Regions from separate parts of the Pseudomonas sp. H3_D04 genome, predicted to be linked through region 1. Evidence: predicted binding sites of a transcription regulator. Region 1 holds the regulator's gene; the other holds the start of a gene.
What was found. Region 1 encodes sigma-54, which starts transcription at its own class of promoters, with help from an activator protein. Its sites were predicted from a motif close to ANTGGCATNNANNTTGCTNT; they were not measured.
Positions count from the first base shown of each region.

Region 2: glnA (glutamate--ammonia ligase) is a predicted target of sigma-54. The motif match lies at 4,874-4,893, and genes of this name have one in related genera.

Region 1 is NZ_CP162801.1:4,798,380-4,805,456, forward strand. Features, by position in the region: gene lptB (LPS export ABC transporter ATP-binding protein) at 1-301, shown strand, start outside; gene AB4N91_RS22285 (RNA polymerase factor sigma-54) at 486-1,979, shown strand; gene hpf (ribosome hibernation-promoting factor, HPF/YfiA family) at 2,054-2,362, shown strand; gene ptsN (PTS IIA-like nitrogen regulatory protein PtsN) at 2,375-2,839, shown strand; gene rapZ (RNase adapter RapZ) at 2,842-3,699, shown strand; gene AB4N91_RS22305 (HPr family phosphocarrier protein) at 3,715-3,990, shown strand; gene AB4N91_RS22310 (ZIP family metal transporter) at 3,999-4,892, opposite strand; gene AB4N91_RS22315 (superoxide dismutase) at 4,923-5,534, opposite strand; gene AB4N91_RS22320 (hypothetical protein) at 5,536-5,964, opposite strand; gene AB4N91_RS22325 (class II fumarate hydratase) at 5,992-7,077, opposite strand, start outside.
Region 2 is NZ_CP162801.1:5,458,154-5,465,230, forward strand. Features, by position in the region: gene AB4N91_RS25075 (glycogen/starch/alpha-glucan phosphorylase) at 1-335, opposite strand, end outside; gene AB4N91_RS25080 (YkgJ family cysteine cluster protein) at 592-1,035, shown strand; gene typA (translational GTPase TypA) at 1,245-3,065, opposite strand; gene thiI (tRNA uracil 4-sulfurtransferase ThiI) at 3,205-4,659, opposite strand; gene glnA (glutamate--ammonia ligase) at 4,990-6,396, shown strand; gene AB4N91_RS25100 (DUF4124 domain-containing protein) at 6,700-7,077, shown strand, end outside.

The DNA of each region.
Region 1 (7,077 bases):
ACGTCGTCGGGTGGAAATCGCCCGGGCACTGGCCACCAACCCGAAATTCATCCTCCTCGACGAACCATTCGCCGGCGTGGACCCGATTTCGGTGGGCGACATCAAGCAGATCATCTACCACCTCAAGGCCAAAGGCATTGGCGTGCTGATCACTGACCACAACGTCCGTGAAACCCTGGATATCTGCGAAACCGCCTACATCGTCAACGATGGTCAACTGATCGCTGAAGGTGACTCCGCCACCATCCTGGCCAACGAACTGGTCAAGGAAGTGTATCTGGGCCATGAATTCCGCCTTTAAGCAGTAAGGTGTCTGGCTGATTGTCCGGGCGCTCGTCTCGATAAAAAATCAATACTTTTTTATTGTTACAGCGCTCTAGGCAAACGCTGCAGTTTCGGGCATATAATTTGCTTATGTTTGGCGCTCCGGCGCCCTGTAGTGGATGGCGCATGTGCGCCGGCGAATAAGGTGTTAAGCCCCTGCCATGAAACCATCGCTAGTCTTGAGAATGGGCCAGCAGCTGACGATGACACCGCAGCTGCAACAGGCCATCCGCCTGCTCCAATTGTCGACCCTGGACCTGCAACAGGAAATCCAGGAGGCCCTGGAGTCCAATCCGATGCTCGAACGCCAGGAAGAAGGCGACGACTTCGATAACGCCGACCCCTTGGCCGACAAAGCCGAACAGCTCCCCAACGCCGACATTTCGGAACCCTCCTACCAGGAAACCGCCCCGACGGTGGATAACCTTGAGGAAGGCGACTGGAACGAGCGCATTCCCAACGAGCTGCCCGTTGATACCGCGTGGGAAGACGTCTACCAGACCAGTGCCAGCAGCTTGCCGAGCAACGATGACGACGAGTGGGATTTCACCACCCGCACATCGGCCGGTGAAAGCCTGCAAAGCCATTTGTTGTGGCAACTGAACCTGGCACCGATGTCCGACACCGATCGTCTGATCGCCGTGACCCTGATCGACTGCATCAACAATCAGGGCTACCTGGACGAAACCCTCGAGGAAATTCTCGAGGCCTTCGATCCGGAGCTGGACATCGAACTGGACGAAATCGAAGCCGTCCTGCACCGCATCCAGCAATTCGAACCGGCCGGCATTGGCGCCCGCAACCTGGGCGAATGCCTGCTGCTGCAATTGCGCCAACTGCCAGCCAAGACGCCTTGGCTGGCCGAAGCGAAACGCCTGGTCACCGACTACATCGACCTGCTCGGCAGCCGCGATTACAGCCAGCTCATGCGTCGCATGAAGCTCAAGGAAGATGAACTGCGCCAGGTCATCGAGCTGGTGCAGAGCCTCAACCCGCGACCGGGCTCGCAGATCGAGTCCAGTGAAGCCGAATATGTTGTCCCTGACGTGATCGTGCGCAAGGACAATGAGCGCTGGCTGGTCGAGCTGAACCAGGAATCGGTGCCACGGCTGCGGGTCAACGCCCAATACGCCGGTTTTGTGCGCCGCGCCGACACCAGCGCCGACAACACCTTCATGCGCAATCAGTTGCAAGAGGCCCGCTGGTTCATCAAGAGCCTGCAAAGCCGCAACGAAACCCTGATGAAAGTAGCCACTCAGATCGTCGAGCATCAGCGCGGCTTTCTTGAATACGGCGACGAAGCGATGAAGCCGCTGGTCCTGCATGACATCGCCGAAGCGGTGGGGATGCACGAGTCGACGATTTCACGGGTCACCACGCAAAAATTCATGCATACCCCTCGGGGCATATATGAACTGAAATACTTTTTCTCCAGCCACGTCAGCACCTCCGAAGGCGGTGAATGCTCGTCCACGGCGATCCGCGCGATCATCAAAAAACTGGTTGCCGCGGAAAATCAGAAAAAGCCGTTGAGTGACAGCAAGATCGCTGGTTTACTGGAGGCACAAGGCATTCAGGTGGCTCGCCGCACCGTCGCCAAGTACCGCGAATCCCTCGGGATCGCGCCTTCGAGCGAACGCAAGCGGTTGATGTAGAGCCACGCCACAGCGTTCCAGTGGCAGGCATTTCTGCCTGCCGCTTTATGCACTGGCAACGAAGGAGAAGCTGTATGCAAGTCAACATCAGTGGACACCAACTGGAAGTGACCGAACCTCTTCGCACCTACATCGGCGAAAAACTCGAACGATTAGAGAGGCATTTCGACAAGATCACCAACGTGCAGGTCACGATGACGGTCGAAAAGCTCAAGCAGAAAATCGAAGCCACGCTGCATATTCCCGGCAATGAAGTGGTCGCAAACGCGGAGCATACCGATATGTACGCGGCGATCGACGCACTGACCGACAAGCTGGATAAACAACTCAAAAAGCATAAGGAAAAGACCCAAAGCCTCCTCCAGGGCGCGACCGGTCGTTAACACTCCCAACCCATGATCCGACTTGAAAGCATCCTGACCCCCGGCCGTTCCCTCGTGAACGTGCCGGGCGGCAGTAAAAAGAAAGCCCTCGAGCAAATTGCCAACCTTATCCACAAAGAAGTGCCGGATCTGGAGATGCAAGATGTCTTCGAGGCTCTGATTGCCCGTGAAAAACTCGGTTCAACCGGTTTTGGCAACGGCATCGCCATTCCCCACTGCCGCCTGAAGGGCTGCACCTTGCCCATCAGCGCCCTGATGCACCTTGATGCACCCATTGATTTCGACGCCATCGACGGCGCCCCGGTTGACCTGCTGTTCGTTCTGCTGGTCCCGGAAGCCGCTACCGATGCGCACCTGGAGTTACTGCGCCAGATCGCCAGCATGCTCGACCGCAAGGAAGTGCGCGAAAAACTGCGCAGCGCCCCGAGCAATGAAGCCTTGTATCAGGTTGTCCTGGACGAGCAAAACGGTCATTAACCATGCGCTTGATCATCGTCAGTGGCCGATCCGGCTCAGGTAAAAGTACCGCACTCGATGTTCTCGAGGACAACGGCTACTACTGCATCGACAACCTGCCCGCCGGATTGCTGCCGGAACTGGCCGAGCGCGCGCTGATTCATACCGAGCTGGCACAACCGCTGGTCGCGGTATCCATCGATGCTCGCAACCTGCCGAGTCACCTGTCACGGTTTCCGGAATTGCTTGAAGAAGTCCGCAGCCGGCATATCAAGTGTGATGTGCTGTACCTGGACGCCGACGAAGAAACGTTGCTCAAACGCTTCTCGGAAACCCGCCGCCGCCACCCGCTGAGCAACGCCAATCGCTCGCTGGCCGAGGCAATTCAGGACGAAAGTGCCCTGCTGGGTCCTATCGCCGATCTGGCGGACCTCAAGGTGAATACCACCAACCTGAACCTGTATCAGCTGCGCGATACCATCAAGCTGCGTCTGCTGAACCAGCCGGAAGCGGGCACGGCGTTCCTGGTGGAGTCTTTCGGGTTCAAGCGGGGCATGCCGGTTGATGCAGACCTGGTGTTCGACGTGCGCTGCCTGCCCAACCCTTACTGGAAGCCGGAATTGCGCGACCAATCCGGGCTTGATCAACCGGTGGCCGAATACCTGGCGGCACAACCGGACGTCGAAGAGATGTTCCAGGACATCTCCACGTACCTGCTCAAGTGGTTGCCGCGCTTTGCCGCCAGCAACCGCGCTTATGTCACCATCGCCATTGGCTGCACCGGCGGGCATCACCGCTCCGTCTACCTGACCGAACGTCTGGGCCAGGTCCTGCAACAATCCCTGAAGAACGTCCAGGTTCGCCACCGCGACCTCAGCTAAAGGATTCACATCGCGATGCCTGCTCGGGAAATTGAAATCATCAACAAGCTGGGCCTTCATGCCCGCGCTTCGGCAAAATTCGTTGGCGTTGCGGGTCAGTTCCCGGGTTGCACCATCAGAGTAGGTCGTACGCCAGAATCCGCGGTCGATGGCAAAAGCATCATGGCCATGATGATGCTCGCCGCCGGCAAGGGCACCAAAATCCACCTGAGCACTGAAGGCGAGCAGGAACAGGAAGCGATGGATGCGCTGGTCGCACTGATCAATAACTTCTTCGACGAAGGCGGTTGAACATTCGCCTAAGCGAGCGCCGTATCCATCACCATCATCAAACAAAACCCGATCAACAACCCAAGACTCGCCAGCTTGTCGTGACCATTGCGCCGCGACTCGGGAATCACTTCATGGGTGACCACCAGCAACATCGCCCCCGCCGCCAACGCCAACCCTAACGGCAACAGCAATTCGGCCAGGCTCACCAGCCAGGCGCACAACAGCGCAAAGACCGGCTCCACCAGACCTGATGCCGCACCGATCAGGAAAGCTTTGACCCGCGACATCCCCGCCCCTGCCAGTACCAGCGCGATCACCAACCCTTCCGGCACATCCTGCAACGCAATGCCCATGGCCAGGCTGTCAGCATCCGGCATCCCACCACCGGCCGAAACCCCGACCGCCATGCCTTCGGGGATGTTATGGGCAATGATGGCAAATACAAACAACCAGATCCGTGGCGGGATGACCGGGCGCTCCTGGGTTCCAACGAGCATTTCCGGCGAGGCGCCCGACACTTTACGGTCCACCAGAAACAGCCCGAACGCGCCAAGCATGATGCCGAAGCTGATAAGGCCACTGGCCGCCCAGGGTGTCAGCCCCAGGCTTTCAGCAGCCGAGATCCCCGGAACGATCAGCGAAAACGCCGTCGCCGCGAGCATCACTCCGGCACCAAAACCGAGCAACGTATCGCTGACCGCCTGCGGCATGCGGCGAATCACCAGCACCGGAACCGCGCCCAACGCAGTGCCCAGGGCACAAATCGCCCCACCCTGCAGTGCACGCAGCAGCTTGGGTTCGAGATCGAGCCACGCCAGTCCGTGCGCGACCAACAACGACATGCCCGCCAGCAGCAACAGCGATCCCAACGCGTAACGAAACATTCGTCCGCTGCCAAACGCCAGTGTTTCAGTGCCCATAGTCAGCCTTGGATTGTTTTTATAGAGGACTTAAACCAGCGCAGCCTGATAACGCGTAGCGACTTCAGGCCAATTGATCACGTTGTAGAACGCATTGATGTATTCCGGACGACGGTTCTGATATTGCAGGTAGTAAGCGTGCTCCCACACATCCAGGCCAAGGATCGGCGTATTGCCATTCATCAACGGGCTGTCCTGGTTGCCGCTACTTTCCACTATCAGGGTCTTTTGCGGCGTGACGCTGAGCCAGGCCCAGCCACTGCCAAAGCGGGTCAGCGCAGCTTTGGTGAAGGCATCCTTGAAACTGTCCAGGCCACCCAGTTGCTCATCAATCGCCTTGGCCAGCGCACCTTCGGGTTTGCCGCCACCGTGAGGCGCCATCACTTCCCAGAACAGCGAATGGTTGGCGTGGCCGCCGCCCTGATTGATCACCGCCGCGCGGAGTTTTTCCGGCAGCTGCCGGACGCTGGCGACCAGCTTTTCCACCGACCACCCGGCAAATTCGGTGCCTTCGACCGCGGCGTTGAGATTATTGATGTAGGTCTGGTGGTGCTTGGTGTAATGGATCTCCATGGTCTGCGCATCGATATGCGGTTCCAGGGCATCGTAAGCGTAAGGCAGGGCAGGCAAGGTAAAAGCCATTTCAATGGACTCCATGGTGTAGAGGCGCAGGCGATGCGGTATCGGTGTGCAGCAAACGGTGGGTGCGCGGATATTCGCCGTGGTCGCTGATGAAATTCAGCAGCTCGACATAGGTTTTGCTGCTTTGGCGCTGTGCGGCTTCACGCAGTGCCGGGGCCAGGCGCGGGTCCTGCAGGGTTTGCAACAACCGCTGATGGATCGCGCACAAATATTCGGCGCTCTCCTCCGGCTGGTTCAGACGCAAATGCAGATCCGCCAGGTTGTGATGGGAAATCACGCAGGCCGCTACCGCTTCGTCGGCATCCGCCCAGCGCTCGAACAACACCTGGGCCAGGGCAAGTGCCTGCAAGTAAGCCTCGCGGGCATCAACCAATTCGCCCAGCATGAAATGGCGATTGGCCCTTTCGATCGTGCGTTTCCAGTGCTCCATGGTGAGCCTCCAAAGCGGTAGCGGTGATTACACGCCGCCTGCGGTGAGCTTCTCTGGGTTGAGTAATTCTTCCAGTTGGCTGCGCGTCAGGTCGGTGTGCTCCAGGGCGACATCGATCACCGGACGCCCCTGTTGATAGGCCTTCTTGGCGATTTCAGCGGCTTTTTGGTAACCAATGATCGGGTTGAGTGCGGTCACCAGAATCGGGTTGCGCGACAGCGCCTCTTTGATTCGAGATTCGTTGACCTTGAAGCTGGCGATGGCCTTCTCACCCAGCAGATGACTGGAGTTGGCCAGCAATTCGATGCTGCTCAGCAGGTTCTGGGCGATGATCGGCAGCATCACGTTCAGCTCGAAATTGCCTGACTGACCGGCGATGGTGATAACTGTGTCATTGCCGATCACCTGGGCGGCGACCATGGCAGTGGCTTCCGGGATCACCGGGTTGACCTTGCCGGGCATGATCGAAGAGCCCGGCTGCAAGGCTTCAAGTTCGATTTCGCCGAGGCCGGCCAGCGGGCCGGAGTTCATCCAGCGCAGGTCGTTGGCGATTTTCATCAACGAAACCGCTGTCGCTTTAAGCTGGCCGGAGACCGCCACCGCGGTGTCCTGGGAGCCGATCAGCGCAAACAGATCCTTGCCCGGCGTGAACTGAACGTGGGTCAGCTCGCTCAGCTGTTGGCTGAAACGCGCTGCGAATTGCGGATGTGCATTGATCCCGGTGCCGACCGCCGTACCGCCCTGAGCCAGGGATTGCAGGCTCGGCAGCAAGTCCTGCAAGTGACCGATGTTGGCCTTGAGCTGCTGCGCCCAGCCATTCAAGACCTGACTCATGCGCACCGGCATGGCGTCCATCAAGTGCGTGCGACCGGTTTTGACGTGGTGATGAACCTCTTCAGCCTTTCGCTCGATGACCTGCACCAGACCCACCAGCGCCGGCAGCAGCTGCTCATGCAAGGCAAGTGCAGCGCTGACATGGATGGTGGTCGGGATGATGTCATTGCTGCTTTGACCGCAGTTCACATGATCATTAGGGTTCACCGGCTCGCCGAGCAGGCGGCTGGCCAGGGTGGCAATCACTTCGTTGGCGTTCATGTTGGAACTGGTGCCGGA
Region 2 (7,077 bases), 660 kb from region 1:
AGGCGGATACGTTCCAGGTCGACGCCGAGTTCGGTCAGCGCTTCGCGGGCGACGTCGAGCAGGCCAAGGTTGCTCAGGCTGTCGTAGAGCAGCCGGCCGATGAGAAATTCCAGGGAGAGGTAGTAAACCCGTTTCTGACCTTTGCGGTAGATCTGCCGGGTGTGATCCATCCAGTGCTCGACCATGTGATCGCGCGCTGCCAACGCAATAGCTTCGAACCAGTCGTGGTCGAAGGCGTGATCCGGGTCTTTGCCCACCGCGTAGGTGAGTTTGGTCAAGACGGCATCGCGAAATGCGGCCACCTCTGCTTCGCGAACAAGTGGTTCTTGAGTCATCGATAGGACCTCGAGCGAGCGTGGAGTTGTTGAGCCTAGACGGTCTGACAGGCCGTTGGGACTCTGGTTCGGCAGTTTTTCCTGATAGTGCGAGATAGGGCGGCATTACATTGTCATGTGCCTGAATCAATGCAGGGGCCGTGCCGGATTAACGGTGTTATTTGAGCGAAGGAGAAAAAATCTGGCGAAAGGTTGTTCAAAAATCCACCAGTCCCGGTATGATCGCGCGCCCTGATGCACACGCTGGTAACAACCGATGATGAAGTCCAACCTGATCGCCGCCGCGGAGATCGATCGCCTCGATACCTGGGCCAAATATTCTGCACCGATGTGCGGCTCGTGTGTATCCAGCTGCTGCACGCTGCCGGTCGAGGTCAAGATCAAGGACCTGATCCGCATCGGCATCGTCGACGAGTTCGAGCGCGGCGAGCCGCCAAAGAACATTGCCAAGCGCTTGCAGAAGGAAGGGATCGTCGAGCGTTACAACCAGAAGTCCGAGATCTTCACCCTCCAGCGCATGAGCAACAACGATTGCCTGTACCTGGATCGTAAGAGCCGTCTGTGCACTATTTATGAAAAGCGCCCGGACACTTGCCGCAATCACCCGAAAATCGGGCCACGGCCGGGGTATTGCGCATACAAGCCTAAAGAAGTGGCGCGCGAGAGCAGCGCCAGCCGTAGGACGCTTGAGAAGTTCTGATCTGCAATCACGCTGCCGGATAGATCGCCTTCGCGGGCGAGCCTCGCTCCTACAAGTCATGCGCCGTTCTTGTGACGCGTGCAAAACCCGTAGGAGCGAGGCTTGCCCGCGAAGGGACCCGAACTGACACCGCACAAACCCCAGACAAACAAAAACGCCCCCGACCTTGCGGTCGGGGGCGTTTTTTTAGCAGCTAACTAAGTCGAGACTCAGTTACCGGCTTTCTTGGCAGCGCGGGTACGCTCGCTTTCGCCCAGGATCTTCTTGCGAAGACGGATGGACTTAGGAGTGACTTCGCACAATTCGTCTTCTTGAACGAATTCCAGAGCTTGTTCCAGGGTGAAACGGATAGGCGGAACCAGAGCGATGGTTTCGTCTTTACCCGAGGCACGCATGTTGTCGAGCTTCTTGCCTTTGGTTGGGTTGACGCCCAGGTCGTTGTCGCGGCTGTTGATGCCGACGATTTGACCTTCGTACACGTCTTCACCGTGACCCAGGAACAGTTTGCCGCGAGCCTGCAAGGTTTCCAGCGAGTAAGTCAGAGCCTTACCGGTAGCAACCGAAACCAGCACGCCATTTTGACGGCCGGACATGTCGCCGGACTTCATCACGTCGTAACGGTCGAAGATCGAGGTCAGGATGCCTGCACCGGAGGTCAGGGTCAGGAACTCGTTACGGAAACCGATCAGGCCACGAGCCGGGATGTTGTACTCAAGGCGCACACGGCCCTTGCCATCCGGAACCATGTTGGTCAGGTCGCCTTTACGGATACCGATCTGTTCCATGATCGAACCTTGCGATTCTTCTGGCAGGTCGATGGTCACGTTTTCGTACGGTTCGTGCTTCACGCCGTCAACCATGCGGATGATCACTTCCGGACGACCAACACCCATTTCGAAGCCTTCGCGACGCATGGTTTCGATCAGTACCGAGAGGTGCAGCTCACCACGGCCGGAGACTTTGAACTTGTCGGCGGTGTCGCCTTCTTCAACGCGCAGGGCAACGTTGTAGAGCAGTTCTTTGTCCAGACGTTCCTTGATGTTACGGGACGTCACGAACTTGCCTTCTTTACCGCAGAAAGGCGAGTCGTTTACCTGGAAGGTCATGGAAACGGTTGGTTCGTCAACGGTCAGCGGCTTCATCGCTTCGACGTTCAGTGGGTCGCACAGAGTGTCGGAGATGAACAGCTGGTCGAAGCCGCTGATGCAGACGATGTCGCCGGCAGCTGCTTCTTCAACGTCGATACGGTGCAGACCGTGGTGACCCATCAGCTTCAGGATACGACCGTTACGCTTCTTGCCGTCGGCGTCGATAGCAACAACCGGAGTGTTCGGCTTGATGCGGCCACGAGCGATACGGCCAACGCCGATAACACCCAGGAAGCTGTTGTAGTCCAGAGCGGAGATCTGCATCTGGAACGGACCTTCACGGTCGACTTTCGGCGCAGGTACGTTGTCGACGATCGACTGGTACAGCGGGGTCATGTCTTCAGCCATGTCGGTGTGTTCCAGACCGGCAATGCCGTTCAGGGCCGAGGCGTAGACGACTTTGAAGTCCAGCTGTTCTTCGGTAGCACCGAGGTTGTCGAACAGGTCGAAGATCTGGTCCAGCACCCAGTCCGGACGTGCGCCTGGACGGTCAACCTTGTTGATCACCACGATTGGACGCAGGCCGGCTTCGAAAGCCTTCTTGGTCACGAAACGGGTTTGCGGCATAGGGCCGTCTTGAGCGTCAACCAGCAGCAGAACGGAGTCAACCATCGACATTACGCGTTCAACTTCGCCGCCGAAGTCGGCGTGGCCCGGGGTGTCCACGATGTTGATGTGGTAGCCGTTCCAGTTGATGGCGGTGTTTTTCGCCAGAATGGTAATACCGCGTTCTTTCTCCTGGTCGTTGGAGTCCATCACGCGCTCGTCGTTGAGCTCGTTGCGCTCCAGGGTGCCGGATTGACGCAAGAGTTTGTCTACCAGGGTGGTCTTACCATGGTCAACGTGAGCAATGATGGCGATGTTGCGTAGATTTTCGATCACTTGTGTATCTCGATCAGAGGATTCGGTGTGCTGACAAGTCTTGGCAGCGATTAACAGTAGAGTCCGGCAAAGCCGTTACAGCTTGACGGCGGCGTCGGGGGGCCGGTGACGCAGGCCACAGGCAAACAGCCCCGGGCACTTAGCTCGGTCGATAAACGCGCACATTGGCATGCCCCTCACTGAGCAAATGGTGGGCATGCAGGCGACTCATCACGCCTTTGTCGCAATACAGCAGGTACTGGCGAGTAGGGTCCAGTTCCTTGAAACGAGCGTTCAATGCATAAAACGGCATCGTTTGTACCTCAATGCCAGCAAGGCCCAGCGGGTCGTCTTCAGCGGCATCCGGGTGACGGATGTCGATGACGATCTGACCAGCCAACGCTTCGCTGACTTCTTCGATCTGCAAGTCCTGGCCCAATTCGTCGATCACGCGATCGATCGGCACCAGTTTGGCGTTCTCGAGCGCACGCTCAAGTACTGCCATGTCGAACTGTTGTTCTTCGTACTCCACGCGCGGACGCTTGGCGTGGGTCTTGGGGTTCACCGAGATGACCCCGCAATATTCCGGCATGTGCTTGGCGAAGTCGGCAGTACCGATTTCGTTGGCCAGGTCGATGATGTCCTGCTTGTGACTGGCGATCAGCGGACGCAAGACCAGCTTGTCGGTCACGCAGTCGATCACGGACAGGTTCGGCAGTGTCTGGCTCGACACCTGGGAAATCGCCTCGCCGGTAACCAGCGCTTCGATGTCCAGCCGATCGGCAATACGGGAAGCAGCGCGCAACATCATACGCTTCAAAACTACACCCATATGACTGTTATCGACTTTCCCGAGAATTTCTCCCAGTACTTCCTCGAATGGCACACTCACAAATAACACGCGTTGGGAGCTGCCGTACTTCTTCCAGATGAAGTGCGCGACTTCCATGACGCCCAGTTCATGGGCCCGCCCGCCCAGATTAAAGAAGCAGAAATGGCTCATCAGGCCGCGGCGCATGATCTGGTACGCAGCCACCGTGGAATCGAACCCACCTGACATCAGCACAAGCGTCTGTTCCAGGGCGCCCAGCGGATAACCGCCGATGCTGTTGTGCTGGCTGTGGATCACGAACAACCGTTTGTCGCGAATTTCGATGCGGACTTCGATTTCCGGCTCTTTCAGCGAGATTCCCGCGGCGCCGCACTGACGACGCAGTTGGCTGCCGACGTATTTCTCGACGTCCATCGAACTGAATTCGTGCTTGCCGGCACGCTTGCAGCGCACCGAAAAGATCTTCCCGGCCAGCGCATCACCGAAGTGCTGCTTGCACTTGGCGACGATGTCGTCGAAGTCGCCCAGCGGGTATTCATCGACTTGCAGGAAATGCGCGATGCCCGGCATGCAGCTCAGGCGCTCGTTCATCTCCTTCAGGGCCTTGGGCTCGCTGACGCGGGTTTCCAGCTCGAGATTGTCCCACACACCGTTCACCACCACAGCCGGGTCCAGGTCGCGGAGCACGGTACGGATGTTTTTGGCCAACTGGCGGATGAAACGCATCCGTACCGGGCGGCTCTTGATGGTGATCTCGGGGAAGACTTTTACGATTAATTTCATGAAAACAGCGCGCGCAGGCCCAGCCGAAAAAGGGGGGCGCGGATTATAGCGGAAATTGCTCAAGGTTTAACCAGTTAATGTGCAGAAGGTTTTGCGCGCACCAAAACAGGTCATTTGATGATTTTAACGCTACATTGTAGGGCGAGATTTTCCGCTTACAGACGCTTTGTGCCTTTATAAGCGTGATATTGGGGCAAAAAACCCATGCTGGGGCACTGGCATGCAATTTGCTCCCTTGTGAGGCAGGTTGCCTTGGCAGAGTATTCGCGCCGGCATCACCCACATTCTAAGGGCATCCACTACTAAGCCCGAAGCCACCCGGAGGACACTATGTCGAAGTCGGTTCAACTCATCAAAGATCATGACGTCAAGTGGATTGATCTGCGCTTCACGGACACCAAAGGCACTCAGCACCACGTGACCATGCCGGCTCGCGACGCGCTGGATGAAGCTTTCTTCGAAGAAGGCAAAATGTTCGACGGTTCCTCCATCGCTGGCTGGAAAGGCATCGAAGCTTCCGACATGATCCTGATGCCGGACGACTCCACTGCCGTCCTCGACCCGTTCACCGAAGAGCCGACCCTGATCCTGGTTTGCGACGTGATCGAGCCTTCGACCATGCAAGGCTACGACCGTGACCCACGTGCGATCGCCAAGCGTGCCGAGGAATACCTGAAGTCGACCGGTATCGGCGACACCGTATTCGTAGGTCCAGAGCCAGAATTCTTCATCTTCGACGAAGTGAAGTTCAAGTCCGACATCTCCGGTTCGATGTTCAAGATCTACTCCGAACAAGGTTCGTGGATGTCCGACCAGGACGTGGAAGGCGGCAACAAAGGCCACCGTCCAGGCGTCAAAGGCGGCTACTTCCCGGTTCCGCCGTTCGACCACGACCATGAAATCCGTACCTCCATGTGCAACGCCATGGAAGAGATGGGCCTGGTTATCGAAGTTCACCACCACGAAGTGGCCACTGCCGGCCAGAACGAAATCGGTGTGAAGTTCAACACCCTGGTGGCCAAGGCTGACGAAGTTCAGACCCTGAAGTACTGCGTACACAACGTGGCTGATGCCTACGGCCGCACCGCGACCTTCATGCCTAAGCCGCTGTACGGCGATAACGGTTCGGGTATGCACGTTCACCTGTCCATCGCCAAAGATGGCAAGAACACCTTCGCTGGCGAAGGCTATGCCGGCCTGTCCGACACCGCCCTGTACTTCATCGGCGGCATCATCAAGCACGGTAAGGCCCTGAACGGCTTCACCAACCCGTCGACCAACTCCTACAAGCGTCTGGTCCCAGGTTTCGAAGCGCCGGTAATGCTGGCCTACTCGGCTCGTAACCGTTCCGCCTCGATCCGTATTCCTTACGTGTCCAGCCCTCGCGCTCGCCGTATCGAAGCCCGCTTCCCGGATCCAGCAGCCAACCCGTACCTGGGCTTCGCTGCACTGTTGATGGCTGGCCTGGACGGCATCCAGAACAAGATCCACCCTGGCGACGCAGCTGACAAAAACCTGTACGACCTGCCGCCTGAAGAGGCGAAAGAGATCCCACAAGTTTGCGGCAGCCTGAAAGAAGCCCTGGAAGAGCTGGACAAAGGTCGCGCGTTCCTGACCAAAGGCGGCGTGTTCTCCGATGACTTCATCGACGCTTACATCGCTCTGAAAAGCGAAGAAGAAATCAAAGTACGTACCTTCGTACACCCACTGGAATATGAGCTGTACTACAGCTGCTGATCCGGTAGCGCCTGCGCAAGCGGCGTGACAAAAAAGAGGCCTCCTTCGGGAGGTCTTTTTTATGCCCGCGATTCAACAAGCGCTGAAAAACCCTGTGGGAGTGAGAGCGGCTTCCCGGCGATGGCATTTTTTCATTCAATATTGATGCTGGCTGATCCACCGTTATCGCGAGCAGGCTCACTCCCACAGGGTTTTGTTGCGTTTGGGAGATCCCTGTAAATCATGCCCGGATGTTTTTGAATTGGGTCAACCGCCACCCCTGACCTATGCTGCACCCCAACGCTTTTGTTTCTGGTCGATTTTATGGGTCGTGGTTTTCTTCTGATGTGGCTGCTGATCGCCCTGCCCGCCGCAGCGCAGATCTATAAGTACACTGACGCCTCCGGCAACACCGCCTACAGCAATCAGCCACCCGATGGCGTCAAGGCGCAGCCGGTCGAGTTGCCACCGCTCAACAGCGTTGCGCCTCAGGCACCTCCCGCACCCGCTGCCGAAGCCAGCAACCGCGAGCCGCCGCGCAGCGCCTATGAGGTGCTGGAGTTGACCGGTTTACCCACCGACGAAGCCCTGCGCGCCAACAACGGCACGTTCACAGTCAGCGTCCTGATCAAACCGCGCCTGCAAGCGCCGCATCTGTTCAGGTTGTTGCTTGATGGCCAACCCTATGGGCAATCGAGCAAC